2 linked regions of the Litorilinea aerophila genome follow. The protein of the gene in region 1 binds, or shares a complex with, the protein of each later gene. Links are inferred from orthologs where the notes say so. Each region holds a gene or a part of one and is shown on either strand. Other genes may lie near its edges. The genes, in order: secY and secA.

Region 1 (13,380 bases):
CAACCCGGACAAGGCGGGGACAAGGCCAGAGCTTTGTACAGCCCGGCGCAAAGACCACGGCAGCCGTTCGACGGCCCACCCCCTGGGAGCAGCCGACCACGTACTGCCGGGGTTCTGACTAGCGGCTGTAATATTCGACAATGAGCTGCTCGTTGAGAGGAATCTCGATATCCTCTCGGCTGGGCTCGCCGACGACGGAACCGCTCAACGTCATCGGGTTCAGGCTCAACCACGCAGGGACTTTGGCGCCGTTCTGGATAATCTGGGCCCGTTCTTTAAAGTAGGCGTTGTTCTGGCTATTGGCACGCACGGAGATGACGTCGCCAACAGAAACCAGGTAGGAAGGGATGTCGGTCTTGCGGCCATTGACTTCGAAATGGCCGTGACGCACCAACTGCCGCGCCTGGGAACGGCTATCGGCAAAGCCGAGCCGGTAGACCACATTATCCAAACGACTTTCCAGAATGGTCAGCAAGGTCGCGCCGGTCAGCCCTTTGCGGCGAGACGCCTCGCGGAAATAGCGTCGGAACTGCTTTTCCATGACGCCATAGATGCGTCGGGCCTTCTGCTTTTCCCGCAGCTGCATGCCGTAATCTGAAACTTTCCGCCGGAAGGTGGCCTTCTTGCCATGCTCACCCGGCGGGTAGGGTCGGCGCTCAATCGCGCACTTGGGGCTCAGACAGCGCTCGCCTTTTAAGAAGAGCTTCTGGCCCTCGCGCCGACACAATTTACATACTGCATCCGTATAATTCGCCATCTTTCCTCCGGAAGTGATTGCTCCGTCACAGATAGGAACGATCCCCTACCGCGCACACCGCCCCTCCCCGGCGTGCCTGCAGCCTGAGCCCAGAATGGGTTCCTGCAGCCGTCGGCAGGGGCAGTTGGACGGTCGCCAACGTCCCGTCTTAGACCCGTCGCTTCTTGGGCGGGCGGCAACCGTTATGCGGAATCGGCGTGACGTCGGTGATGGAGAGCACGGTCAACCCGGCCGCCTGCAGCGAGCGAATGGAGCTCTCCCGGCCAGGCCCCGGCCCCTTGACAAAGACATCGACTTCACGCAGATTAAAATCATTTTTGGCCGTGTTGGCTGCGTTCTGGGCAGCCAGCTGAGCCGCGAAGGGCGTAGACTTGCGGCTCCCTTTGAAGCCGCTGCTGCCGCTGCTGGCCCAGCAGAGGGTATTCCCCTCCAGGTCCGTAATGGTTATGATCGTATTATTGAAAGACGCATGGATGTGCACCTGCCCATGGGGCACATTTTTCCGTTCCCGTCGGCTGGAACGCCGATCCCGTCTTCGCTGTGGTCGGGCCATGGTTACTCCTCGTTGAACCTTTGCTGATATTCACACGGCGCAAGCGCGCATCACGATAGGACCGCTACGCAAAGTGCAATGTAAGCCTGGGCTGTGGGGCAAGCCCAGGCCGGGCACACTACTTGCGGGCACGCTTCTTGCCGGCCACCGTCTTGCGGGCACCCCGCCGGGTGCGGGCGTTGGTCCGGGTGCGCTGACCCCGGACGGGCAGGTTCCGGCGATGGCGCAGCCCCCGGTAACAGCCGATCTCCATCAGGCGCTTGATGTTCATGTTGACCTCACGCCGGAGGTCACCTTCCACCTGGTAGTTGCGATCGATGTATTCCCGCAGGCGGGCCAACTGATTTTCATCCAGATCTTTTACCCGAATATTGGGGTCGATCTGGGTTGCTTTCAAGATCTCTTTGCTGGTGGTCCGGCCAATCCCATAAATGTAAGTCAGGGCGACCTCGACCCGCTTATCCCGGGGGATATCCACACCGGCAATACGTGCCATGACGCTCTCTCCTTCTCTTACCCCTGCTCTTAGCTCTTACCCTTGTCGCTGCTTATGCTTCGGGTTGCTACAGATCACGTAAATAACGCCACGCCGCCGCACGATTTTGCAATTCTCGCATATTTTCTTGACGGAGGGTCGGACTTTCATGATAGGAATCCCCTTCCCGAAATCTTTTCGGCACAACTTAGTCAGTCTAACATAAGGTCAGGGCAGAGTCAAAATTTCTGGCCCATTGTGGGTAATAGCAACCGTATGCTCGTAGTGGGCGGCCAGGCTACCGTCCGCGCTGACCACCGTCCAGTTGTCGCTCAGGGTGCGGGTTTGCCAGGTTCCTTGCTGGACCATAGGTTCGATGGCGATCACCAGGCCAGGCTGGATGACATAGTTGCCATCCACGTCGTTCGAGACGTAGTTGAGGACCTGGGGCGGCTCGTGCATCTGCCGTCCGACGCCGTGGCCGGTGTATTCCCGCACCACGTGGAAGCCATGTTCCTCCACGTACCACTGGATGCTGCGGCTGATGTCTACGATGCGATTGCCGACCCGGGCCTGCTCGATCCCGGCGTAGAGACAGGCTTCGGTCACCGCCATCAACTGCTGGGCCTCCTGGCTGACCTCCCCTACGGCGTAGGTCCAGGCGCTGTCTCCGATGAAGCCCCGGTAGCGGACGCCCACATCGATGCTGATGATATCCCCGGCCCGCAGCACTCGCTCCTTGCTGGGGATGCCATGGACCAGCTCCTCGTTGATGCTGGTACAGATGTGGGCCGGGTATCCCCGATAGCCCAGAAAGGCCGAGGTCGCGTTATATTTTTGCATGACCTCCACCGCGATCTGGTCCAGCTCCCAGGTGCTGATGCCAGGACGCACCGCTTCCCGCATGGCGGCGTGGACCCGGGCCACAATCCGCCCGGCTTCCCGCATGATCTGGATCTCTCGCGGGCTCTTCAGGATGGGCATTTTCCGCTGTTGCACCGGTTGATTCAACTTCCGTCGTAAAAACTTTCGACTACCCCGTCTAAACATGGGTCACCCGTACCATCCTCCGCGCGTCCCGGCCTGCATGTCCCCACCGGGGAGGTCATACAGGAAAGCCGGACTCGCCTCCCGGAGCATTCTCCAGGATGGAAACCATCGGCCAAGTTCGGCCGGAATTCACGACTCCAACACATCCTGGGGCAACACGGACAGGAGCTCCCGGTTGACCTCTTCAATGGGCCGAGAGCCATCGATCTCCACCAGCAGGGACTTGGCAAAGTAGTAACCGATAAGGGGCGCCGTCTGCTTGTAGTAGACATACAGCCGGTTCCGTACCGTCTCGGGCTTGTCGTCGTCCCGCTGGTAGAGTTCACCGCCGTCGATGTCGCAGATGCCTTCCCGGGCCGGCGGATTGAATTCCACGTGATAGACCGCGCCACACTGTCGGCAGACCCGGCGCCCTGTGATGCGGCGCATGGCCTCCTCATCCTCCAGGTGGATCAGGGGGGCCAGGGAGATGCCGCCATGGGGAGCGGTCATCTGATCCAGGGCCGTCGCCTGGTTCAGGTTGCGGGGAAAACCATCGAAAATGGCGCCCCGGGCACAATCCTCCTGGCGGATCCGCTCTGCCACCATCTGGATGGTCACTTCATCCGGTACCAGATCGCCCCGATCCATGTACTGTTTGGCCAACAGCCCCAGTTCCGTCTCGTGGCTCAGGTTATAGCGAAACAGATCCCCCGTGGAAATCTGAGGAATCTGCAGTTTCTCCGACAACAACCTCGCCTGTGTGCCTTTACCGGCGCCCGGCACACCGAGCAACACCAGATACATGCGCCGTTGATCGTTCATGATCCTTCCTCAAAGTCCTGCTGGTCCCTACACCGGCGCCGAGCTCTAGTATAGCCTGGCGTAAATACCACGGCAGAAATTCCGGGCGCCCTCTGGGCGCGCTCCCTCTGGTAGAAACCATCGGCGAATTTCTGTCGGGATTTACTAGCCCACACCGGTGCCGGGAGTGCTCCCGGGCCCGAAGGCCCAGGAGCGATTGAGTCGTGCGAACCATCCGTCTCTGGCCGGCCAGATGGACGGCTCAGCGGATGAAGCCCTCGTAGTTACGCATGAGCAACTGAGCTTCGATCTGCTTCATGGTGTCCAGCACCACACCGACCACGATCAGCAGGCCTGCGCTGCTGATGATGAGCGACTGGTAGCCGGTCAATACGCCGGCGCCGCCAAAGATGCTGTCCGCGGCCACACCCACCAGGTAGGGCAGGATGGCGATGAAGCCCAGAAAGAGGGCCCCCACCAGGGTGATCCGGGAAAGGACGCCGTTGAGGTAGGCCTCTGTACGGGGCCCGGGCCGGATGCCAGGGATGAAGCCGCCCTGCTTCTGGAGGGTCTCCGGCAGATTCTGCTGCCGGAACATGACGTCGGTGTAGAAATAGGTGAACGCCACGGTAAACAGGAAGTAGAGCAGCCAGTACAGGAAGTTGGTGGGGCTCATGGCGTTACTCACCCAGAGGGCCACGCTGCCCAGCCAGTCCGGCCGCGCCACAAAGTAGCTGGCCACCGTGCTGGGGAGGATGAGCAGGCTCTGGGCGAAGATCAGGGGGATCATGCCTGCAGTGTTCACCCGCAGGGGCACGTGGGTGCTCTGTCCGCCCACCATCATCATGCGATTCCCCCGCATGGTACGGACCCGTTTCCCGTATTGAACCGGGATGCGCCGTTGTCCTTCCTGCACCCAGACGATCAGGGCCACGGTCAGGACGGTGATGATGACGAAGATGACCAGGAGCACCGGCTGCTGGGAAAGCTGGCGGATCTGGAACGGCACCGATGAGAGGATCCCGGCAAAGATGATCAGGGAGACGCCGTTCCCGATGCCCTGCTCCGTGATCAGCTGCCCCAGCCAGACGCCAAACATGGTGCCGGCGGTCATGCCGAAGATGATGGTCAGCGAGGGCAGGAGTGCGTCCCCGGTGAAGCCCCAGTTGGGCAGGATCACCAGGCCGCCACCCACCGGGCGGCTGAGCAGCGTCCCCTGGGCAATGGCCTGCAAGACAGCCAGGGGCACGGTCATCCAGTAGGTGTACTGGTTGATCCGCATGCGCCCCTGCTCCCCCTCCTTGCTGAGCTCTTCCAATGCGGGCACAATGGGCGTCAGCAGCTGCATGATGATGGACGCGGTGATGTAGGGATAGACCCCCAACGCCATGACGCCCATCTGGGCCAGGCCGCCACCGCTGAAAAAGTTCAGGAGGCTGAGGAGCATATTCTGATCGTCGCCCCGGAACAACTGGGCCAGGGCATCCCGGTCTACGCCAGGCAACGGAATGTTGGCGGCAAACCGGTAGAGGATCAGAATGCCGATGGTGACCAGGAGCTTGTGGCGCAGATCCGGCAAACGGAATGCATTACGTACAGCCTCAAGCATAAAGATCTTCCCCCTTGATAATCCAGCACGGCCCATCACTTCCCGATGGGCGGCTCAGGTCGCTCCGGCCTGGGGCCGGGACGGCGGGCCACCCACCGGGGTGACAGGCAATACGGCAACAATCGGACAGACCGACGTAACGCATCCGTCTCAGGAACGGGGCAGATTTTTGTTGACGAAGACGGGCAACAGCTCGATGGAGCCGCCCGCGGCCTCGATCTTTTGGCGGGCGCTTTCACTGACCCGGTGGGCCTTCACATGTACCGGCTTGCCGATCTCCCCTCGCCCCAAGATGACGATGGGATCGCCCCGATCGATCAGCCCCCGATCGGCCAGGCTGTCGGGCGAAACCTGGTCGTTGGCCTCAAACAGCCGGTCCAGCACATCCACGTTGATGGCCGCATAGTGCACCTTGAAGCGGTTGTTGAAACCCCGCAGCTTGGGCAGGCGTTTCACCAGGGGAAGCTGGCCACCCTCAAAAGTCGGGCGGACCCCACCGCCGCTGCGGGCGTTTTGGCCCTTGGTGCCGCGCGTACTGGTTTTCCCACGACCGGAACCAGTACCACGACCTACTCGCTTGCGCTTTTTCTTGGCACCTTCTGCAGGACGCAGGTCATGTAGTTTCATGGTCTTCTATCCTTTATAAATTCGGCGACGTCCTCGGGCTTGGCGGGCTCTCTACACGCCATTTCGGGCCTCGCCCGCCGGAGGGCGTCCCGGTCCGGTCTCAGGCCTCTTCGACCACCACCAGGTGGGAGACCTTGTTGATCATCCCCCGGATGACAGGGGTGTCTTCCTTCTCCACCGTCTGATGCAATTTGCGCAGCCCCAACGCTTCCACCGTCGCCTTCTGGCGCTTGCTGTAGCCGATGGGGCTCTTCACCAGGGTGATCTGCAGGGTTTTGGACTCAGCCATGCATCTCCTCCTTGTACCAGAAGGGCGCCAGGTGGCGAGGATCGACACCCCGCCGCTCCGCCTCGACGCGGAAGTCCTGGAGCTGCTTCAGGGCGGCGAAGGTGGCCTGCACCACGTTGAGGATGTTGTCACTCCCCAGGGACTTGCTCAGCAGATCCTTGATGCCGCAGGCTTCCACCACCGCGCGGACACCGCCGCCGGCGATCACGCCGGTGCCGGGGCTGGCCGGCTTCAGCAGGACTTTGCCAGCGCCGAAGTTGGCCTCAATGGCATGGGGAATGGTGGTCCCCAGCAGCGGAATCTGGGCCATGCTCTTGCGGGCCCGCTCCGAGGCCTTGCGAATGGCATCGGGCACTTCTCGGGCTTTCCCAACGCCCACGCCGACGCGGCCCTTCTGATCCCCGACCACAACCACGGCCCGGAAGGCAAAGCGTCGCCCTCCTTTGACCACCTTGGCCGTGCGGGCGATATGGACGACGCGCTCGTCTAGCTCTTCGCGCTCCTCCCGTTCCCGGTCCTTCCGTCTTTCCCGTCGATTATCCCGTCGATCTCCACGTGCCATGTTTTTCTCCCAACAAACTCAGAAAACGAGTCCACCTTCCCGGCTCCCCTCGGCCAGGGCCTTGACACGGCCGTGGTAGGGATAGCCGCCTCGGTCGAAGACGACCTTTTCAATTCCCTTGGCCCGGGCTCGCTCCGCCAGGGCCCGCCCCACAGCACGGGCCCTGGATTGGGGATCCAGGGAAGCCAGCTCGCTGCGCAGCGCCCGGTCCAGGGTGGAGGCGGAAACCAGGGTCGTCCCGGTGGTGTCGTCGATGATCTGGGCGTAGATTTGATACAGGCTGCGATAGACGTTCAGCCGCGGGCGCTCAGGGGTCCCAAAGACCTTGCGCCGAACACGGCGGTGGCGACGTTTGCGCGCCTGTGCACGATTTTCCTTGGCCATCTTTCTTTCTGCTCCTGTTGCCGTTCACTCACCGCTCCCGAGGGCGCTGGATGGCGCCCGCCAGGAGATGAGGATGCTTTTTAGCGGCTCGCCTTGCCGGCCTTGCCCGCCTTCATCCGCACATACTCGCCTTCGTAGCGGATCCCCTTGCCCTTGTAGGGCTCCGGGGGGCGGGTCTTGCGGATCACGGCAGCCAGCTCACCCACCGCGCACTTGTCAATCCCCGAGACGACCAGCGAGCGGCCATCCCGGTCCACTTCGAAGGTGATGTCCTTGGTCGGCGGGCGGAAGATCACCGGATGGCTTTTACCCACCTGCAAGACCAGGTTGTCGCCCTGCTTTTCAGCTCGATAGCCGACGCCGTGGATCTCCAGTTTCTTGGAGAAGCCCTGGGTCACGCCCACCACCATGTTGTTCAGCAAAGAACGGGTCAGGCCATGTTGGGCCCGGTGGTGGCGGGAATCGCTGGGGCGCTTCACAATGATCTGGCCGTCTTCCTGGACGATCTCCATGGCGGGGCTGAGCTGCGCCTCGAGCGTCCCCTTGGGCCCAGTCACCGTCACCCGGTTTCCCTTTTCCACTTTGACGGTGACGTTGGCCGGTACCGGAATCGGCTTGCGTCCTATGCGTGACATGATACCCTCCTGACACGAATCACGTTTCCAGGCCGGGCATAGAGGCCGTCCCTGGAAAGGGATCCTTTTTCACCAGATGTTACAGAGAATCTCGCCGCCGACCTTCTCGCGCCGGGCCTGGCGCCCCGTCAGCAACCCCTTGGGCGTAGAGATGATGTTGATGCCCAGGCCACTCCGGACCCAGGGGATCTCCCGATAACCGGTGTAGACCCGGCGACCGGGCTTGCTGACCCGTTCCAGGCCGTTGATCACCGGCGCGCCGCGCCCCGTGTACTTCAAGGTCAGCACCAGATTGGGCTGGGGGCTGTCCCCGGTCACGGTGTAGTCTTCGATAAAGCCTTCCTCCTTCAAGATACGGGCGATGCCGATCTTGAGCTTGGAGGCAGGCATAGCCACCTGCCGGTGTTGCACCATGCAGGCGTTGCGGATGCGAGTCAGCATATCCGCAATAGGATCGGTAACCATTTCTATCTCCTTCGGCTACTCTTGCAATCTCCTGCAATTTGTCTTTTCCCGACGGCCAGGAGCCTGGGAAAAGCCGCAACCACAGGTTGGAACTATACAAGCCCCAAATTGCAGTCGCACAAACGGCAGGTATCCTGCAGAAAATTGTAGTTAGCAACCTGAAACGTGGATCGGCCACCACATCAAAACCATCACATCAAAACCATCACATCAAAACCACCACATCAAAAGCAGTATCAAAAGCAGTGGGCCGATCGTCCTACAGGGCAAACCTTACCAGCTGGACTTGACGACGCCCGGCAGGTTGCCCTTGAGGGCCTCATGTCGGAAGCAGATCCGGCACAGGCCAAAGCGGCGCATGTAGCCCCGGGGCCGGCCACACATCTTGCAGCGGTTGCGCACCCGGACGGCGTACTTGCGCTTCTTCTCACGAGCAATCATGGACTTCTTCGCCACGGTAATCCTCTCCGACTGTTCTGGTTGGCGCCAGGATTCGCGCACCGGCACCAGGGTCTCACGCCAACGGTCTCAAGTCACAAGCACCACGCCATAGACGAGTTGCGACCAAATGGGCCGCAACCGGCCGGTCTGGCGCTTAGGAACGCTTGAAGGGCATGTCCATCAAGGCCAGCAGGCGGCGGGCCTCTTCATCGGTCTCGGCAGTGGTGACAATGGTCACCTCCAGGCCACGCACCTTGTCGATCTGATCGTAGTCGATCTCCGGGAAGACCAGCTGCTCCCGCAGGCCGATGCTGTAGTTGCCCCGGCCGTCAAAAGAGTCGGGGGAGACGCCCTGAAAATCCCGCTGGCGGGGCAGGACGATGTTGATCAACCGGTCCAGGAAGTCCCACATGCGATCCCCCCGCAGGGTCACCTTGGCGCCGATGGGCATCCCCTCGCGCAGCTTGAAGGTGGCGATGGAGCGCCGGGCCTTGGTGATGACCGGTCGCTGGCCGGTCATGACGGCCAGGTCGTTGGACGCCGCCTCCAGGGCCTTGCTGTTCTGCAGGGCCTCGCCCAGGCCGATGTTGACTGCGATCTTGGTGATGCGGGGAACCTGCATCACGTTACGATAGCCGAACTCCTTCATCATGGCCGGCACCACTTCCTCCCAGTAGCGGGTCTTCAGTCGAGGTACCGGCCTGGGGCTCTTGCCGTTTTCGCTCATTTTTCTTCACTCCTTGCCCGCAAGCGCCGCCCAGTACGGCGCCAGGTCAGGCCATTGATCTCTTTTCAAAGGTGAATCGCCGGCGCCTTCCCCCTGGGAAGCCGCCCACGCCAGGTGTCCCCAGATAGCCCGGGGCACACCGCCTGTCAGGCACTCTCCCCAGGGGAAGGCAGCGGTTCGCCGGTCCGGCGGTCGATGCGAATCTTCTCCCCGTTGGAGGCCACCTGGTAGCCAGCCCGGGTGGGACGGCCGTCGGTCCCCACCAGCATCACGTTGCTGATGTGGATGGGCGCCTCCCGCTCGATGCGACCGGTCTGGGTTCGCACATTGGGGGTGGCCCGCTGGTGCTTGATCACCATGTTGGCACCGCTGACAATGACGTAGACCCGGTTGGGGTCGTAGCTGCCGTCCTTCCGCTTCTTGCGGATCACCTGCTGGACCTGACCCCGGTAGCCTTTATCGTTGCCGGCGATGATCTCCACCGTATCGCCCTTTTTAATCTTGACCTTCATCTTTCAACACGCTCCTCTTGTCGCAAGGGAGTCAAAGCGAGACACACTCGCCTGCCTGGATTCCGATGCTCATCTACCATCTGACCGGGGCCCGGGAAAGGGATGCTCCCAGCCGCCGTCACAGAACTTCGGGCGCCAGGGAGACGATGCGCATGTAGCCCTTTTCCCGCAACTCCCGCGCGACCGGGCCGAAGATGCGCGTGCCCCGGGGGTTCTTATTGTCGTCCACGATGACGGCCGCGTTCTCGTCGAAGCGGATGTAGCTGCCATCCGCCCGCCGCAGGGGGCGCCGGGTGCGCACGATCACGGCGCGCACGATGTCCCCCTTTTTCACGCTCCCGGTGGGGGAGGCCGACTTCACCGTGGCCACAATCTCGTCCCCGATGGCAGCGTACCGACGCTGGCTGCCGCCCTTCACGCGGATGGTCAAAAGCTCTTTGGCACCCGTGTTATCGGCTACTCGGAGCCGGCTTTCTTGCTGAATCATGGTCTCTGTTCCTCGTGTTAGACGACGTCGGCCCGCTCCAGGATCTCCTGGACGAAGAACTTTTTTTCCTTACTGATCGGCCGGCATTCGCAAATGCGCACCAGATCGCCCTCTCGGGCTTCGTTGTTCTCGTCGTGAGCCTTATATTTTTTGTTGACTTTGATCACCTTGCCGTACAAGGGGTGGCGAGTGATCCGTTGGACCGTGACGACCACGGTTTTGTCCATCTTATCGCTGGTGACCACCCCAACCAGCGTCCTTCGTCGTTCCCGCATGGCTCAATCTCCTCACTCGCTCATCCCTGCCAACTCACGTTCCCGCAGGATGGTCTTGATGCGGGCGATGTCCCGCCGCACCTGCCCCAGGCGGGCTGTGTTGGTGAGTTTGCCGGTGCTCTTCTGAAAACGCAGGTTGAACAACTCCTGGTACAGGTCGTCCAACTGGTTGGCCAATTCCGCGTCGGTCATGGCTCGCAATTCGCTTGCTTTCATCGGTTACCCTCCTCACGTGAACCCTGTCGTTGCGCCGATCCACCGCCTGGCGATGGCCGGGCCCGAACCAGGTTCAACTGCCGGTATGGTCCTCGCGGGCCACAAACTGTGTCCGCATGGGCAGCTTGTGGGAGGCCAGACGCAACGCCTCCCGGGCCTGTTCCTCCCGCACCCCTGCCATTTCGAACAGGATGCGCCCGGGCTTCACCGCCGCCATCCAGTATTCCACATTCCCCTTACCGGAGCCCATGCGGGTCTCGGCGGCCCGCTTGGTGAAGGGCTTATCCGGGAAGATGCGGATCCAGAGCTTGCCGCCCCGGCGGATGTAGCGCACGATGGCCCGACGTGCCGCTTCGATCTGGCGGCTGGTCACGTAGTGGGGCTCCACCGCCTGCAGGCCGTAGGTCCCGAAGGCGATCTGGTTGCCCCGGTAGGCCTTCCCCTTGAGGCGCCCGCGCTGCTGCTTTCGATACTTGACCCGTTTTGGCATCAACATGGTTCAATCCTCCATCCGCTGGCGCCGGCCGTCAGGAGGCCGCTTCGGCGCTGTAGCGTGCGTGATATTCCTCACCCGGCAACACTTCGCCGTGGTAGATCCAGACTTTGACGCCGATCACCCCGAAAGTGGTGTTGGCTTCGGCCGTGCCGTAGTCGATGTCGGCCCGCAGGGTGTGCCGGGGCACCTGGCCTTCCCGCACGGTATCTACCCGGCCCATTTCGCTGCCGCCCAGGCGGCCGGCGACGGTGATCATGATGCCCTTGCCACCGGCACGCATGGTCTTCTGAACGGCCTGTTTCATGGCCCGCTTCCAGCTGATGCGCCGCTCCAACTGCTCGGCGATGCTTTCGGCCACCAGGCGGGCGTCCAGTTCCGGCTTGGCGATCTCCCGCACATCGATCTTGACCTTCTTGTGGGTCAGATCTTGCAACTTGGACCGCAGCTGGTTAACGCTGGCGCCCTTGCGGCCGATGATGACGCCCGGCCGGGCCGTGTCGATGATCACATGGACCTGGTTCGGCTGGCGCTCGATTTCGATGCTGCTGATGCCGGCCCTGGGCAGGTCCGCGTGAACCACCTCCCGGATCATTCGATCCTCGTCCAGCTGTTCGGTATAGGTCCTGCCGGTGGCAAACCAGCGGCTGCGGTGCTCTTTAATGATTCCCAGACGGAATCCCCTGGGATGTACCTTGCGACCCAATGCTCCCCTCCTTAGCTTTCGCCCGCGACACGTTCTTCCAACACGACGGTAATGTGGGAGGATCGGCGAATCCAGGGCTTGAAGCGCCCCCGGGCGCCAAAGCGCCGCCAACGGCGGCGGGGAGCTTCATCGGCCACGATCTTGGCGATGTACATGTCCTCCGCCTCCAGGCCGTAGTTTTCCGTGGCGTTGGCCAGGGCGCTCTTGATGGTTTTGGCCACCACTTTCGCCGCTGCCTGGGGCATGAACTGAAGCTGTACCAACGCGTCTTGGGCGCGTTTCCCCCGCACTTCGTCAACGACCAGCCTGGCCTTCTGTGCGCTGATCCCCGTATATTTGGTCACTGCTTGCACTTGCATAGTTCGGCTCTCCACGCTGTCCGCCTTTACGCTTTCTGACAGGATCGGTCCTACCGGCGAGCCCGGGTGCTCTTTTCAGATTTGATGTGGCCCCGGAAGAACCGCGTCGGCGCAAATTCGCCCAGCTTGTGGCCGACCATGTTTTCGGTGATGTAGACAGGAACATGGCGGCGTCCGTCATGAACGGCGATGGTGTGGCCGACAAATTGTGGGAAGATGGTGGAGGCGCGGGACCAGGTTTTGATCACCTTGCGCTCTCCCTTCCGATTCATCTCTTCGATTTTCTTGAGCAGCTTGGGGGCAACGTATGGCCCCTTTTTCAGTGAACGAGACATATGGCTTTCCCCTACTTCTTTCCACCACCGCGACGACGCACAATGTACTTACTGGTGCGCTTGTTGCGCCGGGTTTTCTTGCCCAGGGCAGGCTTGCCCCAGGGTGTCTTCGGCCCAGGCATCCCGATGGGCGAGCGGCCTTCGCCACCGCCATGGGGATGGGAAGCCGGATCCATAGCCACGCCGCGCACGGCCGGCCGCCGGCCCAGCCAGCGCTTCCGCCCGGCCTTGCCGAGGGTGATGTTGGCGTGATCCGGGTTGGAAACCTGGCCGATGGTGGCCAGGCAGTTCATGTCGATGTAGCGCACCTCCCCGCTGGGCAGGCGAACCTGGGCCATGGCCCCTTCTTTGGCCACCAGTTGGGCCGCGTTGCCTGCACTGCGCACCAGCTGACCACCCCGGCCCGGATAGAGCTCGATGTTGTGGATGGTGGTACCCAACGGGATGAGACGAATGGGCAGGGCATTCCCCGGCCGGATGTCGGCATCAGGCCCGGACATGACCGTGTCGCCCACGTTCAACCCCACCGGCGCCAGGATGTAACGCCGCTCGCCATTCTGGAAGACCACCAGGGCGATGCGGGCGCTGCGGTTGGGATCGTACTCAATGGATTCCACCCGCCCGGGGATGCCGAAGTTGT
Region 2 (16,719 bases), on another replicon or contig:
ATGATGCCCTTCGGCGAGGTGGCTGATTTCCAGCAGAGCAACGTTGTCTCCTTCCGGGAGATCCGGGAGCGGGTGGAGGCCGTTTTTGGACCGCTGGAAGAGGTGGGCTACGACTACCTGGATCCCAGCCGTCCTTTCCGCATTCCCGGCGCGCTGGGCACCCTGGGCTTCATCAGCAGTGTGACCGAGCCCTTCTGCCAGGGCTGTGGGCGGGTCCGATTAACGGCCGATGGCAAGCTCCGGCTCTGCCTCCTGCGAGACGACGAGGTGGATCTGTTGACGCCCCTACGCCAGGGAGCCACTTTCGAGGAGATGCGCACCCTCATGCGGGATGCGGCCTTCCACAAGCCATGGGGGCATGGGCTGGCCGAGGGGCTCTACGCCGCCAATCGGGCCATGAACCAGATCGGCGGTTAGATCATCCGCTTCCTGGCCAGGGCGCGGTAGGTCGGTGGACGGGCAAATTGGCACTCCGGGCCCTACCGGGTACAATTTGTGTGGAACGTTGACATTTAACGCTGCTTATCGATTGCGATTCAGAGTCGTGTGATTCGGTGACGAGTTCAGTCGAACTTGAGCAACTATTCAGTCAAGGAGAAGCCTGGAAATGATTACTCTGACTCCCGCTGCTGCAGAGAAACTGGCCAGCATCATGGAGCAAAAGGGGCTGCGCGAGACCCACGCCCTGCGTGTCTTCGTCAAGGGCGGTGGCTGCGGAGGCATGCAGTACGGCATGACCTTCGATGACAACATCCGGGAAGGGGATGAGGTCTACGAGCAGCACGGCCTGCGGGTCCTGGTCGATCCCACCAGCCTCTTTTACATCGACGGTTCCAACATTGACTATGTGGACAATTTGATGGGGGGCGGCTTCCACATCGAGAACCCCCAGGCGGTCAGCGCCTGTGGCTGCGGCAGCAGCTTCCGGACAGCCCGCACCCATACCGGCGAGGCTGTGCCCGAACAGAGCTGCGGCCATTAAACCATCTTAAACTTTCCGGTACCCATTGGGCGAGGAGACTTTCCCCTCCTCGCCCAATTTCTGTCCCTGGGCGGCCTTTGCCCTCGGGAGACAACGGAGGTTCTCCTTCGAGCATCCGACGATTTCATGAATGCACGATACTTTACCCTGGCCGAGGCCCGGGCCATTCTGCCCCAGGTGAAAGAGTTGATGGAGCACATCCAGCGCGCCCGGCGCGAGATTTTGCGCCTGCGCCCTGATGCCTGGCCCGTGCTGCAGAAGGCTGCCACCAATGGCGGCAGCCGGGCCGCCAGCGACCTTTACCAGGAGTTCTGCCAGTTGGAGAAGGGCGTCAAAGGCATCATGAACCTGGGCGTGCTGGTCAAGGATATCGACCAGGGGTTGGTGGACTTTTTGGGCAAACGGGCCGGCCGGGAGATTTACCTCTGCTGGCATTATGGGGAAGAGGACATTCTGTACTGGCACGACTTGAACGCTGGCTATGCGGGCCGCCGGCCCATTGACGATCTGGTAAGCTGACGGGCCTTCCAGGATTCAGCACAGTCTGGCGTCAATACCACGCCAGAAATTCGGCTGTATGACTTCCGGCAGCAGCCATCTGTGGGCTTCTGCCGGGATTGACTCAAGCCTGGAGGGAAATGGGTGAAGGAACCAGTGAACAGAACCATGGCAGATTTTGTAGAGGCATCGCCGGCGCGTACGGCATCCCAGGAGGCAACACTTCCGTCCACCTCCGACCGTGAAGACTCCCTGGAAGCGCGTATCCAGGCGGTCCTGGATACCTATCGCCCCACCCTGTACATGGACGGCGGGGATGTGGCGCTCTTGAGGGTGGACGAGAGTGGCATTGCCCACATTCAGATGTTGGGGGCCTGTATCGACTGCCCCATCAGCCTGCTGACCATGAAACTGGGCATTCAGCGGTTGCTCAAGGAACATTTTCCCGAGATTAAGGGCGTGAATGCCATCACCGACATCGACATCTCGGCGCTCTACAACCGCTCGCCCCACCCATCCTCCTGACACTCCATCGCTTCGAGGGAGATTGTGATGCCCAATCCCTTTGGTGTACCCGAACTGACCGTCCAGGAAGTGGCAGAAAAGCGCCGTTCTGGCGTTCCTTTTTTATGGCTGGATGTGCGGGAGCCGGTGGAGTGGACCGCCGCCCGCATTGATGATGCCGAAATTCTGACCGTCCCCCTGAGCGAGCTGGCCGAGCGCCAGTTGGATGCCCTGCCCGAGGCGCTCCTGGATCGGGAGGCGGAGATCGTGGTCTTTTGCCACCACGGCGTGCGCAGTGCTCAGGTGGCAGCCTGGCTCCGCCAGCAGGGCTGGAAGCGGGTCTACAACATGGCCGGCGGCATCGATGCCTGGGCCCGGGAGATCGACCCGTCGGTGGGCAGCTACTGATGCCTACCCGGGCCGCTAATTTTTATCAAGCGTTTCATATTAATTTGGGCGATCGGGGAAGCCGTGGTAGAATCCCACGCGTTCTTATCGATACTGTACCCTTGATTGAGGAGGGATCACTGTGCGTGTCGCATTAATCAATCCAAAATTTCGCCTGCCCATCGACACCCGGACGACGCCTCATCTGGGCCTGGCCTATCTGGCGGCTGTCAGTGAGCGTCGGGGCGACGAGGTGGTGATCTTCGATGCCGACGTGGAGCGCCGGTCCGTGGCCGACTTTGTCCAGGAGTTTCGCCCCCACATTGTCGGCATCACGGCCAACACGCCCCAGGTCAAACAGGCCTGGCGCACGGCACGCGCCATCAAGGAGGTCCACGACTGCCCCATTGTCCTGGGCGGGCCCCACGTGAGCGTCCTGCCTGAGGAGAGCTGCGAGAAGCCCTATGTGGATATCGTGGTGCGGGGCGAAGGCGAGGAGACCTGGATCGATATCTGCAACCGGTTGGAAGCCTACCTCAAGGATCAGCCCTCCTACCACACCGAAGCCTTCATGCACCCGGAGAACGAGATCTTCTCCGACTGCCTGGGGATCACCTACAAGACCAGCGACGGCCAGATCCACAACAACCCGGATCGGCCCCCCATCGCCGACCTGGACAGCCTGCCCTGGCCCGCCTACCATCTCTTTAAGATGGACCGCTACACCAACCTGCAGCCGGCCACCGACCATGTGGACGGCGCCCGCAGTTTCAGCATCCTCACCAGCCGGGGCTGCCCCTACCGCTGCACCTTCTGCAGCCAGAGCATCATGCCCATCAAGTGGCGCAGCCGCAGCCCGGAGAACGTCCTGGCCGAATGGCGCCACCTGGTGGAGGACCTGGGCGCGCAGGAGATCGGCGTCCTGGATGACAGCGCCAACATTCGCGTCAAGCGGCTGGAAGAGCTGGCAAAGCTGCTCATCGAACACAAGCTCAACCACGTCCCCTGGATCTTCGTCAACGGCATCCGGGCCAACCTGGCCAGTAAAGAGCTGCTGGCCCTCTTGAAGCAGGCCGGCCTGAAGCGCACCGCCTTTGGCGTGGAGACGGGCGATCCCGAAATCCTCAAGAGCATCGACAAGAAGGTGGATCACGACACCATCCGCCAGGCCTTCAAGAATGCCAAGGAAGTAGGGCTGGAGACCATCGCTTTCATGATCATCGGGCTGCCGGGCGACACCCGGGAATCCATGCAGCGTACCATCGACTTTGCCATCGAGCTGGATCCGATGATTGCCAACTTCTCCATGATGACGCCCTACCCCGGCACCAAGGTCTACGAGATCGTGAAACGCCAGGGTCGCTTCCTGATCAACGACTGGGAGGACTACGTCTTCTTCGAGCAGAAAGCCCGCTATGAGATGGGCGAGATGACTGCTGAGCTGGTGGAGGAGATGTACCGACGGGCGTATCGCCAGTTCTACCTGCGGCCTTCGCCCATCATCCGCCGCATCAAGAAGAAGGATTTCTGGCTGAACCTGCCCCGCAACGTGCGCATCGCCATGCGGACCTTCTTCCCCAAGAAGGAGAAGACGGGGCTGCGCAAGGCCGTGGAAGCCGAGGGCGCCATCTGAGCGTAATGTGTAAGTAATGTGTAAAACGTAGTGCAGGAAAATTCTGCACTCTCGTCTTTTATATTCTACGCATTACGCATCACGAATTCACCTTTTCACCTTCGAGGTTTTTTATGCGTGTAATTCTTGCCAGTCCAGAGGCCAAAGTCTGGAGCGCCCGCAAACACATCCCCCTGGGACTCGGCTACCTCGCCGCGGTGTTGCGTGAAGGCGGCCACGATGTGATGATCTACGATGCCGCCATTGAAGACGTGGGCGTCGACTACTACCTGGACCAGGCCGAGGCGGCAGGCAAACCCTACCAGCTGATCGGCATCACCGCCACCACCCCCCTGATTCAGGAGGCGTGGGAGATGGCGGCCCTGGCCAAGAAGCGGGGGCTCCACACGGTCCTGGGCGGACCGCACCTGACCATCATGCCCCTGGAATCCCTGCAGCCGCCCCACCACGAGTACGTGGACTACGTCTTCAAGGGGGAGAGCGAGTACAGCTTCCTGGAACTGGTCAACATCCTGGATGCGGGCCGCCGGCCGGACGTGATCCCCGGCATCCACTTCCGCCATGGCGACGAGATCGTGGCCAGCCCTGAGAGCCCCATGATCCCGGACCTGGACGCGCTGCCCTTTCCGGCCCACGATCTCTTCAAGATCGACCGCTATACCAACCTCCAGCCCCTCACCGACGGCCTGGATCCCCACGCCCGCAGCTTCACCATCCTGACCAGCCGGGGCTGCCCCTACAAGTGCACCTTCTGCTCCAAGCCGGTCACGGGGGATACCTGGCGGGCCCGCTCGGTGGAAAGTGTGGTCCAGGAGTGGAAGTGGCTGGTCAAGGGGCTGGGCGCCACGGAGATCGGCGTCACCGATGACATCTGGAACTTGAAGCTGCCCCGGGCCAAGGAGCTTTGCCGCCGGCTGGTGGAAGAGGGGCTGAACACCGTGCCCTGGGTGACGGTCCACGGCATGAAGGTCAACCACACCGACCTGGAGCTCTTCCAGCTCATGAAGGCCGCCGGCTGCAAGCGGGTTGGCTTCGGCGTGGAAAATGGCGATGAGCACATGCTGCGCAACGTGATCCGCAAGGGGCAGACCATTGACATGGTGCGGGAGGCCTTCGCCAACGCCAAGGCCGCCGGCCTGCAGACCATGGGCTTCTTCATCTTCGGCATGCCCGGCGACAACGAGGAGACCATGGAGAAGACCATCCAGCTGGCCCTGGAGCTGGACCCCAAGCTGGCCAATTTCCTGCTGGCTGCGCCCTTCCCCGGTACGGCCATGTACGACATGATCAAGGAGGGCGGCCAGATCTTCGCCGACAACTGGAGCGACTACGCCATCCACGAGCAGAAGGCCCGTTTCACCATGAACGAGGGCTACGATCCGGAGCTGGTGGTCCGCAAGTGGCGGGAGGCCTACCGCCGCTTCTACCTCTACCGCCCGGAGCGGGTCTTGGAGAAGATGATGTTCAAGGAGAACTGGACCAACCTGCCCAACACCCTGGCCCAGGTGAAGCGCTTCTTCATCGGCAGCAAGGACCAGACGGTCGATGCCATCGGTGCTTCCGAGAAGAAGGTGGTGGTGGGATAACACCCCATGATGTTGGGACTATTGCCGAAGTTGCCCCTCTATTGGGCCTTTCGTGCCTTTGGGTGGCCTAAGGTCAAGCCCTTCTCGGTGGTGATCAGCGTCAGCTTCCGCTGCAACAGCAAGTGCCGCACCTGTGATGTCTGGCGGAAGCCCAACGACGACCTGACCGTCGACGAGTGGGAGCGGGTTTTCGCCCACCTGGGCCGCGCGCCCTTCTACATGACCTTCACCGGCGGCGAGCCCTTCCTGCGCAAGGATCTGGACGAGCTGGTGGTCCGTGCCTACCGACACTGCCGGCCCGAAGTGATCACCATCCCCACCAACGGCATGCTGACCGAGCGGGTGCTCACCATGGTGGACCGCATCTGCCGGGAATGTCCCAAGTCCAGCATCGGCATCAACCTGAGCCTGGACGGCGTGGGCGAGGAGCACGATGACATCCGGGGCGTGGAGGGGAACTGGGAGCTGGCCATGGAAACCTGGCGCCAGCTCAAGGCGCTGCAGCAACAGCACAAAAATCTGGTGCTGACGGTGCACACGGTGATCAGCCGCTTCAACGTCCACCGCTTCAAGGAAATTTACGCGGGGCTTCAGCCGCTGGAGCCCGACAGCTACATCACTGAGGTGGCTGAGGAACGGGTGGAGCTGGACACGGTAGGCTGGGGCATCACCCCCCGGCCGGACGACTACGACGAGATCGCCGATTTTCTGAGCCAGCAGGCCCGGCAGGCGCCGGCCCGGGGTATCGCCCGCTTCACCCAGGCCTTTCGGGCCCAGTACTACCAGCTGGCCAAACGGGTGCTGCGGGAACGGGATCAGGTGATCCCCTGCTACGCAGGCTGGGCCAGCGCCCACATCGCCCCCAACGGCGACCTGTGGAGTTGCTGCATCCGCGCCGAGGCCGTGGGCAACCTGCGGGAACACGACTACGACATCACGCCCATCTGGCGCAGCCAGGCCATGGAAGCGCTGCGGGGGAGCATCAAGCGCAAAGAGTGCGCCTGCCCCATGGCCAATGCCAACTATGCCAACATGCTCCTCCATCCTCCCACGGTGACCAAAGTGCTGGCCGACGTGGTCAAGTAATCAATCCCCATCCAAGTTTCAGGCGGACCTCATGGAGGTCCGCCCGCTTCCTGACCCGTTTCGTGGCCATCCCGTAACCCTGGCGGAATGCGGGACGGATCGGCCACCAGGGCACAGAGCCGGCGCAGGTTCATCACATCCTCCGCCAGATCGTCCCCTTTGGGTGTCTCCAGCAACATGGCGATTCCGTCCCAGCGGGGATCGTTGAGGATGTGGGCGAAGCCCGCCTCGCCGATCTCCCCTTCGCCGATGTGGGTGTGTCGATCCACGTGGCTGCCCAGCTTCCCCTTGCTGTCGTTGAAGTGCCAGCACTTGAGCGCATCCAGCCCCACCTCCTGCTCCATCTCGGCCAGCATGGCCTCGTAGCCCTCGGGCGTGCGCAGGTCGTAGCCGGCCGCAAAGGCATGGCAGGTGTCCACGCAGATTCCCACCCGGCCTGGCTCTGCCAACAGTTCCATGATGGCCCGTAGCTCGGCAAAGGACTTGCCCAGGGTGCTACCCTGCCCGGCCATCAGCTCCAGCAGGGTGAGGGTGTCGGCACATTCAGGCGTCTCCCGGTGGATGCGGTTGAGGGCTGCGGCGATGCGGGCGATGCCTGCTTTCTCGCCGCTGCCGGTGTGGGCGCCGGGATGCAACACCACGTGGGGGATGGCGTAGGCATGGGCCCGCTGAAGTTCGTCCTTGTGGGCCCGCAGGCTCTTCTCCCACAGGGGATCCTTGGGGCTGGCCAGGTTGATTAGATAGCTGGCGTGGCTGACCGCGTATTGGATGCCCTGGGCGGCCATCTGCTCGTGCCAGCGGGCCACGTCTGCCTCGTCCACAGGCGGGCCGTTCCACTGGCGGTTGTTCTTGGTGAAGACCTGGACTGCGTTGCTGCCGATGGAAGCGGCCCGATCCAGCGCCTGGCTGACGCCGCCGGCGATGGACATGTGGGCGCCTAACATGAGTACTGCCATGGCTACTGCCCGGCCGGTACTCGTTGGCCACCGGCAGCCCGCTGACGGTCGCTGCGCATGTGGCAATTCTTGTACTTCTTGCCGCTGCCGCACCAGCAGGGGTCATTGCGGCCCAGCTCTGGCCCAGTCTTGCGCATCGTCTGGGGTTTGCCCGCGCCGTTGCCATCCCGGTTGGTGCGGATGTTGCGGGCGATGGGCGTGGGTGCCACTGGCTGGCGCTGGACCTGGAGGCTGAAGATGGCCTTGACGATGTCGCTGCGGATGTCATCCATCAGCTCGCCGTACATGCGGAAGGCCTCCCGCTTGTAGGCCACCAGCGGGTCGATCTGGGCGAAGGCCTGCAGGCCGATGCCTTCCCGCAGCCGGTCCAGGTCGGTCAGGTGGTGGATCCAGCGGTAGTCCACGGCCTGGAGCATGATCTGCTTCTCGATGCGGCGCATGAGCTCTTCGCCCAGCTCCGCCTCCTTGGCCGCGTAGGCCTCCAGGGCCAAGGCCACTGCCTGCTCTTCGATCTCCTCTGCCCGCAGCCCCTTCCACTGTTCGGCCGAGAAGTCCTGGGGCAGGGGGAAGAGGGCCCGCAGGGCCTGGACCAGCTCCTCCAGTTGCCACTCGTCTTCGTACTCGCTGGCCGTGAAGGTGTCCACCAGCTCGCCCACCTCCTCCTCGATCATGGCCACGATGGAATTCTTCATGGAGGGCTCGGTGAGGATGCGACGGCGCTGGTCGTAGATGCGGTTGCGCTGTTCGTTGACCACCTCGTCGTACTGAAGCACGTGCTTGCGGATGTCGAAGTTATGGCCCTCTACCTTGCTCTGGGCATTTTCGATGGCTTTGCTCACCAGGCCGGCCTCGATGGGCATGTCGTCTTCCACGCCCAGGCGGTTCATCAGATTGGCGATGCGGTCGCCGCCAAAACGGCGCATCAGGTCGTCTTCCAGGCTCAGGTAGAAGCGGCTGCTGCCGGGGTCGCCCAGACGGCCAGAGCGGCCACGGAGCTGGTTGTCGATGCGTCGGGCCTCGTGCCGCTCCGTACCCACCACGTGGAGGCCGCCCAACTGCTTCACCAGCTCCCGGTCCCGGGCCACTTCCTCATACTTCTGCTTGAGGACCTCGGCCCACCGGGTGTTGTAGACCCGCAGGGGATCCTGGCCGTGTTTCAGCATCTCCAGGCAGGCGTTCCAATCCGCCTGGGAGATCTCGTTGAGGTCGAAGCCTTCTTTGCGCAACTGCTCCCGGGCCAGGCCCTCGGGGTTGCCGCCCAGGAGGATGTCCACACCACGGCCGGCCATGTTGGTGGCAATGGTGACCGCGCCAGGGCGGCCGGCCTGGGCGATGATGGTGGCCTCCCGTTCATGGTTCTTGGCATTGAGCACCTCGTGGGGGATGCCCCGGCGCTTGAGCATGGCGCTGACCAGCTCACTGGTTTCGATGGCCACCGTGCCCACCAGCACCGGCTGCCCCCGCTTGTGGGCCTCCTCGATGTCCGCCAACACCGCCTTGAACTTGGCCTCCTGGGTCCGGTAGACCAGGTCGGGCAGGTCCTGGCGGATGATGGGCTTGTAGGTGGGGATCACCACCACATCCAGGTTGTAGATACGCTGGAACTCTTCTTCTTCCGTCTTGGCCGTGCCGGTCATGCCGGCCAGCTTGTTGTACATGCGGAAGAAGTTCTGGAAGGTGATGGTGGCCAGGGTCATGGATTCCTTCTGGACCTTGACCCCTTCCTTGGCCTCGATGGCCTGGTGCAGCCCCTCGCTGTAGCGTCGGCCTTCCATCAGGCGGCCGGTGAACTCGTCCACGATGACGACCTCGTTGTTGCGGACGATGTAGTCCCGGTCCCGCTTGTAGAGGGCGTGGGCCCGCAGCGCGTTGTCCAGGTATGGGATCATCTCGAAGTGTTCCGGGCTGTAGAGATTCTCGATGCCCAGCCGCTGCTCGATGTACGAGATGCCTTCCTCGGTCAGGGTGGCCACCCGCTCCTTCTCGTTGACCACGTAGTGGACCTCGGGACGCAGGTGCTTGACCAGGTTGGCGAACTCCACATAGTAGTTGGAGCTTTCCCGGGCCTCCCCGGAGATGATGAGGGGGGTGCGGGCCTCATCGATGAGGATGTTATCCACCTCGTCCACGATGGCGTAGTGGAGCTCCCGCTGGGTGAGCTGGGAGATATCCTGGACCATGTTGTCCCGCAGGTAGTCGAAGCCGAACTCGTTGTTGGTGCCGTAGGTGATGTCGGCCTGGTATGCTTCCCGCCGGGTGATGGGCCGCAGGGCCTGAAAGCGGTCGTCGGCCGACGGGTACTCGGGATCGTAGAGGAAGCTACCCTTGTCCGGGCTGCCGGCGCTGTTCTGGATCACAGCCGCGCTCAGCCCCAACAGGTGGTAGATGGGCCCCATGAGCTGGAGGCCCACCTTGGAGAGGTAGTCGTTGGGCGTGACCAGGTGAACGCCACGCCCTGCCAGCGCGTTGAGGTAGAGGGGCAGGGTGGCCACCAGGGTCTTACCTTCACCGGTCTTCATCTCTGCGATGGCGCCCGTGTGCAGCACGATCCCGCCCAGGAGTTGCACGTCGTAGTGGCGGAGGCCGATGGTGCGCTTGCTGGCCTCCCGGACGGCGGCGAAGGCCTCGGGCAGAATTTCCGTCAGTACCGAGTCTTCGATCTCCAGAATTTCCTTTTTGAGGCGATCCACTTCCAGGCGGGCAAATTTTTGCTGGTCGGTGCCCACCACGGCCAGGTATTCTTCTTCCGCGCGCGCCAGCTCCTCCTTCAAGGGGCGGACGGCCTCCTGGACCCGTTGGCGGAAGCGCTCGGTCATCTCCCGGAGTTCATCGTCGCTTTTGGCCTCGAAGGACTTTTCCAGCTCGTTGATGCGGTCCACCAGGGGCTGGTGGCGTTTTAAGATCTTCTCATTGGGATCGCCGGCAATGGCGTAATAAAGTTTCTTCAGCATGTCATTCCCTTATCGTTCAAACCAGTGCTTCCTGGCCGTATTTGCGGCAAACTGTTTACATTTTACCACGAGAATGCAAAAGTGGTCATGAAAGTTCCATGAGGGTCATCCCATTTTCCATGGCGCCCCATCCGCCCGGCCAGAAAATCAGGAGCCCTCCAGGTACAACGCCTGGAGGGCTCACGCCAAAGGAGGATGGACTATGGGGCAAAGAAATCGGGTTTGGGTTTACCGGGCCTGCACCTTGATCTGCTTGGGCCGGATGGATTCCGCCTTGGGCACGGTCAAGGTCAACAGGCCATTTTCAAAGGTCGCCTCGATGTGCTCCGCATCCACAGGCAGGTTGAAGCCCAGCCGCCGCTCGAAGGCCCCGTGGAAGAGCTCCTGTTTATAGTACTCGATCCGGTCCCCTTCCTGGCGAGGCGGGAACTGGCCCCGGATGATCAGCTCGTCGTTGTTCCAGGTGATCTCCACGTCCTCCGGCCGGATACCGGGCACGTAGGCCTGGATGTGGAAGGCGTCATCGGTGGCCCAGACATCCAGCGGCAGCCAGACAGTCCGACCCTGAACGGCGCTCTCGCCGGTGCTGCCACCATTGCGCTCGTAGTTGTAGGGCATCATGCGCCACTCGAACAGACGGTTCATGGTGTCAGCCAGGGTCGCGAAGTCACGAACCATGCTGTCGTAGATGGTGCTCCGCATGACTCATCCCTCCTTTCTGTGCCAGCATCTGAGTCAGAAATCAATGTCGGAAATTTGTGTCAGACACTGATGCATATGACAGGTATTTCATTGCATGCGTTTTGCCTAAAACGCTAAGCCGTCAACGTTAGATGGGCGCATGCATTCCGTTATCGTTCAGTCAGAACTGCGCTAAAATTTCGTTAGCGTTCACCCGGCCAGGAGCGGGCAGCCTGGCCGGCTACGCCTGTGGGCGACTGCCCGTTGGTCGGGCGCCCATCGTGGGCGCGGCCAATGCGCAGATGTGGATAGACCGGGCGACGGCCTGCCGCGCGCAGGGCAAGCTGGACAGCCAGGGCTCGTACCCGTTCATCCACAGCCCACCCCTCCAGGGTAATGCTGTCACGGCTGGCCACAATCTGGATCTGGGCCGTGGCGCCTCCCAGCAAGGGGTGGGCCGCCAGGGCGTCCCGCACCCGCCACGCCGTGGCTAAATCGCTTGCGCCATGCCCTACTCGGACCATGGTGGCTACTCCTGTCTTGCTGAAACCCTCGTCTCTGGTGCTACTACTATGGCACAGTGGCGTCAGAAAGGCACTAATGAACTGTTTGTACATTGTTTGAAGTCCATTTGACTCACCCGCCACTTTGTTCCCTCTCTGCCCGATGGTCTATACTAGCCCCTGTCATCCCAACCCGGATGGTGCGGGACTTCCTGCCTGGCGATGGAATCGAGGGTGGGAGAGAGGGAGGGCCGGGCGATGGACGAGCGGGAGACGAAAGGAGCGTGGAAAGACAGTGCGCGTCTTGTTGACGGGGATCGCCGGGTTTGCCGGCAGCCACCTGGCCGAATATTTGCTGCGGGAGCCACAGGCTACGGCGGACGTTCTGCCGCCAGGTGAGGCGCTGGAGATCCATGGCGTCATCCACCGTCACGACCGGCGCATCCAGCATCTGCGCAGCGCCCTGCACCTGCATCGGGGAGATCTGCGCAACGCCCTGTGGGTGAGCGAGCTCATTCAGCAGGTTCAGCCGGATCGGATCCTGCACCTGGCTGCCTGGAGCGACGTGGGGGGGAGCTGGGCCCAGCCGTGGACCACCTACGAGCTGAACATCCACTGCCAGCTCAACCTTCTGGAGGCGGTGCGGCGTTGGGCGCCGGACTGCCGCACCCTCATCGTCACTTCCAATGAAGTCTACGGCCTGGTCCAGCCCGAGGATCTGCCCATCGATGAAGAGACGCCCTTCCGCCCCAATAGCCCCTACGGCGTCAGCAAAGTAGCCCAGGACATGATGGGCCTGCAGTATTGGAACAGCCACCGGATCCCCACCATTCGAGCCAGAAGTTTCAACCATATTGGCCCGGGTCAGTCGGACGATTTTGTGGCCAGCGCCTTCGCCCGGCAGATTGCTGAAATTGAAGCGGGCCTGCGGGAACCGGTGGTGGCGGTGGGCAACCTGGAGGCTCAGCGGGATTTCACCGATGTGCGGGATGTGGTCCGCGCCTACTGGCTGGTCATCAACCGGGGTGAGCCCGGCCAGGTCTACAACATCGGGCGGGGGGAAGCCCGCCCTGTGCGCTGGCTGCTGGATACCCTGCTTCAGTTGACCCCTGCCCAGGTGTCGGTGACCCAGGATCCCACCCGTCTACGCCCCAGCGATGTGCCCATCAGCGTCTGTGATAACCGGCGCCTGGTGGCCGCCACCGGCTGGCAACCCCGGGTCACCTTACAGGATTCGTTGCGGGATCTGCTGGATAGCTGGCGGGAACAGCTACGCCGGGATCCCACGGGCGGGCCCGCGGGCAGGCCTACGTCCATCTCCGCCCGCGATTTTGAGGAATGACTCTGCTGCCAAACGGGCAGCTGTTTTCTGTCGAGACGGGAATGATTCAGAGGAGTGAAGAAAAATGCGTACCGCATTGATTACCGGCGTCACCGGTCAGGATGGTAGCTATCTGGCCGAGTTTCTGCTGGAAAAAGGATACCGGGTCATCGGCATGGTCCGTCGGACCAGCACCATCAACTTTGACCGCATCAAACACATCCAGGACCAGCTCGAGATCGTCCAGGGTGACCTGTTGGACCAGATGAGCCTGATCGGGATCCTCCAGGAGTATCGACCGCAGGAAGTCTACAACCTGGCCGCCCAGAGCTTCGTGCCCACCAGCTTCACCCAGCCGGTGTTGACCGGCGAATTCACGGCCCTGGGCGTCACCCGCATGCTGGAGGCCATCCGCATCGTGGATCCCAAGATCCGCTTCTATCAGGCCAGCAGCAGCGAAATGTTCGGCAAGGTGGTAGAGGTGCCCCAGCGGGAGACCACCCCCTTCCATCCCCGCAGTCCCTACGGCGTGGCCAAGGTCTACGGCCATTGGATCACAGTCAACTACCGGGAGAGCTACGGGATCTTTGGCTGTTCCGGTATCCTGTTCAACCACGAAAGCCCCCGCCGAGGCCTGGAATTCGTCACCCACAAGATCACCCATGGCGTGGCCCGTATCAAGCTGGGCCTGGCCAACGAGCTGCGCCTGGGCAATCTGGAGGCCCGGCGGGATTGGGGTTACGCCGCCGACTATGTGCGGGGCATGTGGCTCATGTTGCAACAGGACGAGCCCGACGACTACGTCCTGGCCACCGGCGAGACCCATAGTGTGCGAGAATTCGTGGAAGAGGCGTTCAGCTACGTGGACCTGGACTGGCGGGAATACGTGGTGCAGGATCCCAAGTTCTATCGCCCGGCTGAGGTGGACCTCCTGGTGGGCGATGCCAGCAAGGCCGGCAAGCGGCTGGGCTGGGAGCCCACCGTGGATTTCAAACAGCTGGTGCGCCTCATGGTGGATGCCGACCTGGCCGCGTTGCAGAAGGCCAACGGCTATCCACCCCAACAGCAGGAGATCCAGCAGCAGGAGATTCAGAAACAGCCGGACGCCCGGTAGGAACGGGCCCATCTGGTCGCGTCAGGACGGCTGGCCCAGCTCGTTCGAGGGGTCGGCCGTCGGTCGGATGTGGGTGCTGGTCTGAATCTGGAGGGCCAGCCCCAGGGCCACCATCCACCACCAGAGGAAATTGGTCTTGGCACCCATGGCCACCGCATCCAACTGGCTGTACAGGGTCTGGGCCAGCAGGCAGCCTAACAGCCCCAGCGCCCACACCCGCTGCTCCGCCGCCTCTTGACCTGCCCGGCGCCAGACTCCCACCAGCCCGGTCACCAGGAGCAAATAGATGGCCAACAGGGCAACCAGCCCGGGTAGGCCGAAGTCCAGGCCGGTCTGGATGAAAAAGTTGTGGGCGTGTCCCAGGTCATAGGTGGGGGAAATGCCCTGCATGGGATAGAGGAGGAAAACCACTTCCCGGAAGGTACCCAGCCCCATGCCAGTGAAGGCAAAGTCGTGGAGGCCCGTGATGGCGGCGCTCCAGACCGTCTGCCGGAAGCCCAGGCTGCTGGTTCCGCCCAGGGCTTCCACGGGGGGCGCATCGCTGATGAGGTCCACCAGGCTGGCGGGCAGGAAAGGGAAGGCCAGCACCAGGGCCACCACTCCTCCGGCCAGCGCCCAGCGCCCCCACCGCCAGGGCAAAAGCGCCATGGTCAACACCCCCACCGTCAGCCCCAGTAGGCCAGAGCGGGACTGGGTGAGCACCAATACCCCCAGCACAATCCCCGTACAGAGGAGAAAAAGCGCCCGCAGCGCCCTGTGACTCCAGGTGCGTTGTCCCCGGTTACCCAGGGCGCCCCACACCTGGGCGACGCTGAGAGCCAGCATCAGCGGCAGGGCGTGGAGCAGCGTGCCGGCTACCTGGTTGGGGTGGAACCCGCTCTCCGCCCCCTGGAAGACGCCCACCAGCGGCCCCGGAATGCGGCTCAGCACAGGCTGAAGCAAGGCGAACTTGTACAGCCAGTTCATGCCCAGGGGCGCCGCCAGGGCGATCCCCGTGGCGGCCAGGAAGAAGCCGGCTGCGACAGCCCGATAGAGACGCATGTCGCGGCTTCCGTGGGCCACCACCGCGGCGAAGAGGCAAAAATTCCAGAGCAAAATGTAGGCCCGGGGAATGGAGTGCGCCATCCGCAAAGGTTCGGGCGCGGCCCACAGGGAGATGGGCAGCATGAGACCCAATAAAAAAAAGAGCGGCCAATCGGCCGGCGTGGAGCGGCACCACAGGCCCAGCCGCCATCGTCGCCAGAGCCATCCCAGAGCCAAGAAAACCAGGCTCAAGGGAATGGTCCACGGTGGAAAGCGGGCCGGAAAGTAGAGGGAAGGCATTGCCAGCCCCAGCAGCAGCAGGTCGACGATGAGGGGAATGTCCCACCAGGCGCGCAAATACCTCATGGCCGCATGGTAGCACAGGCCGCATGGGGCCGCAAAACCGGCCATCCTCCATCAACGTTCCAGCAGGGAGAAGGGATCCACCTTTCGGCGCAGGATGGTGCGCATCATTTTTCGCAGCCACGCCTTCCAGAAGATGGGCTGCAGCGAGTTCCACGCGGCCATCAGCTGGCCATCTTCATCCACGGAAGACCGGAGGCTGCCGGACGTTCCCGGGCTGTGGCTGTTGCGGCTGAAGCGGTAGTGCACGTAGGAATGGATGATGGTGTGGATAGGCTCCCGGGCCACCGGTAGGGCCCGTTCCAGCTGGTGGGCCTGTTCGTAGGGCGTCTGGGTGGGAGGGAGAGACAGGCCCAGCCGCGCCGCCCATTGCTGGAGCCGCCCGAAGAAAATGGGAGGCAGGTCCGGGTCAAAGCGGTTGGGACCGGACAGCCGGGTCCGCCAGACCAGCCAGGCGCCTGCGCTCAGGACGCCCAAAAGCACCAGCGCGCCCAGCCATCGGCTCTGCCCCGCCAGCACTTCCGTGCCGCCCTCCATGGCAAATTCCTCGTTGAGCAGGCTCTCCGCCCCCATGTCCAGGCCAGGCGCAAAGGGATCCTCCTCCATGTAGGGGTCCAGGTTGGTATCCAGGGGGGCGCTGGCCATGTCCGCCGGGATGGGGTCGTTGCCCACGGGACGGTTCAGGGTGCTTTCTCCGGCGGTGGGCTCAAACTCGATCCAGCCCAGGCCCGGGAAGTAAACCTCAACCCAGGTGTGGGCGTCCCGCTCGGTGATGTAGAAGAGCCCCGTCTCTTCGTCGTAGGTGCCTTCGGCGTAGCCACTGACCACCCGGGCCGGGATGCCCAGGCTGCGCAGCATGACGGCCATAGCCGTGGCGTAGTAATCGCAATAGCCTTCCTTGATGTCGTAGAGGAAATATTCCACCGGATCCACATCCGGCGGCGGCGCGCTGATGGCGTCGTTGTAGGTGTAGCCCCGCAGGAAGGTCTCGATGGCCTTGGCTTTGTCGTACAGGGTCTCCTGGCCTGCCACCACGGTGCGGGCTGTCTCGGCCACCCGGGGCGAGAAGTTCTCCGGCAGCTGGAGATATTTTTCCAGGATCTCGGGGGGGAAGTCCGCTTCCACACTGCG

What was found.
Region 2: the proteins of secY (region 1) and secA are in contact, whole or in part, in a crystal structure (PDB 3DIN), measured with the Thermotoga maritima proteins. The link is inferred for Litorilinea aerophila from one-to-one orthologs. Residues at the interface, in WP_004081795.1 of Thermotoga maritima: Glu108, Gly109, Glu110, Glu111, Ala236, Glu237, Arg238, Arg239, Ile240, Thr241, Ile242, Gln243, Tyr244, Ala245, Arg246, Arg247, Val248, Thr249, Gly250, Arg251, Arg252, Val253, Tyr254, Gly256, Ala257, Ser258, Thr259, Tyr260, Leu261, Pro262; in WP_004082002.1 of Thermotoga maritima: Glu261, Ala262, Arg263, Lys300, Ala301, Arg302, Thr303, Ile304, Ile305, Leu323, Tyr324, Asp325, Pro326, Val329, Ser330, Tyr333, Ile336, Lys340, Phe345, Val349, Glu363, Phe364, Tyr374, Ser375, Gly376, Gly377, Glu393, Ile395, Thr482, Ser483.

Annotation. Positions count from the first base shown.
Region 1 is NZ_VIGC02000008.1:2,542-15,921, reverse strand. The notes cover bases 3,055-5,933. They hold secY (preprotein translocase subunit SecY), read right to left. Parts: upstream 5,228-5,933; coding sequence 3,881-5,227; downstream 3,055-3,880. Other genes in these bases: rplO (50S ribosomal protein L15), read right to left, coding at 5,378-5,854; FKZ61_RS07395 (adenylate kinase), read right to left, coding at 3,055-3,621. In the rest of the region: rpsD (30S ribosomal protein S4), read right to left, coding at 119-757; rpsK (30S ribosomal protein S11), read right to left, coding at 906-1,310; rpsM (30S ribosomal protein S13), read right to left, coding at 1,429-1,806; rpmJ (50S ribosomal protein L36), read right to left, coding at 1,843-1,956; map (type I methionyl aminopeptidase), read right to left, coding at 2,014-2,769; more of FKZ61_RS07395, read right to left, coding at 2,965-3,054; rpmD (50S ribosomal protein L30), read right to left, coding at 5,955-6,143; rpsE (30S ribosomal protein S5), read right to left, coding at 6,136-6,705; rplR (50S ribosomal protein L18), read right to left, coding at 6,724-7,089; rplF (50S ribosomal protein L6), read right to left, coding at 7,170-7,724; rpsH (30S ribosomal protein S8), read right to left, coding at 7,794-8,189; FKZ61_RS07355 (type Z 30S ribosomal protein S14), read right to left, coding at 8,463-8,645; rplE (50S ribosomal protein L5), read right to left, coding at 8,785-9,357; rplX (50S ribosomal protein L24), read right to left, coding at 9,504-9,869; rplN (50S ribosomal protein L14), read right to left, coding at 9,988-10,356; rpsQ (30S ribosomal protein S17), read right to left, coding at 10,374-10,631; and 6 more genes. UniProt on the Escherichia coli protein: The central subunit of the protein translocation channel SecYEG. Consists of two halves formed by TMs 1-5 and 6-10.
Region 2 is NZ_VIGC02000018.1:103,241-119,959, reverse strand. What follows is about bases 7,435-10,908. They hold secA (preprotein translocase subunit SecA), read right to left. Parts: upstream 10,584-10,908; coding sequence 7,635-10,583; downstream 7,435-7,634. Other genes in these bases: FKZ61_RS14535 (Hsp20/alpha crystallin family protein), read right to left, coding at 10,812-10,908; FKZ61_RS14545 (deoxyribonuclease IV), read right to left, coding at 7,435-7,632. Also shown: GTP 3',8-cyclase MoaA, read left to right, coding at 1-417; iron-sulfur cluster insertion protein ErpA, read left to right, coding at 608-982; FKZ61_RS14575 (DUF2203 domain-containing protein), read left to right, coding at 1,109-1,501; FKZ61_RS14570 (NifU family protein), read left to right, coding at 1,649-2,005; FKZ61_RS14565 (rhodanese-like domain-containing protein), read left to right, coding at 2,033-2,392; FKZ61_RS14560 (B12-binding domain-containing radical SAM protein), read left to right, coding at 2,514-4,004; FKZ61_RS14555 (B12-binding domain-containing radical SAM protein), read left to right, coding at 4,118-5,590; FKZ61_RS14550 (radical SAM protein), read left to right, coding at 5,597-6,676; more of FKZ61_RS14545, read right to left, coding at 6,706-7,434; more of FKZ61_RS14535, read right to left, coding at 10,909-11,285; FKZ61_RS14530 (BON domain-containing protein), read right to left, coding at 11,468-11,788; FKZ61_RS14525 (GDP-mannose 4,6-dehydratase), read left to right, coding at 12,063-13,109; gmd (GDP-mannose 4,6-dehydratase), read left to right, coding at 13,174-14,202; FKZ61_RS14515 (O-antigen ligase family protein), read right to left, coding at 14,224-15,591; FKZ61_RS14510 (transglutaminase TgpA family protein), read right to left, coding at 15,643-16,719. UniProt on the Escherichia coli protein: Required for protein export, interacts with the SecYEG preprotein conducting channel.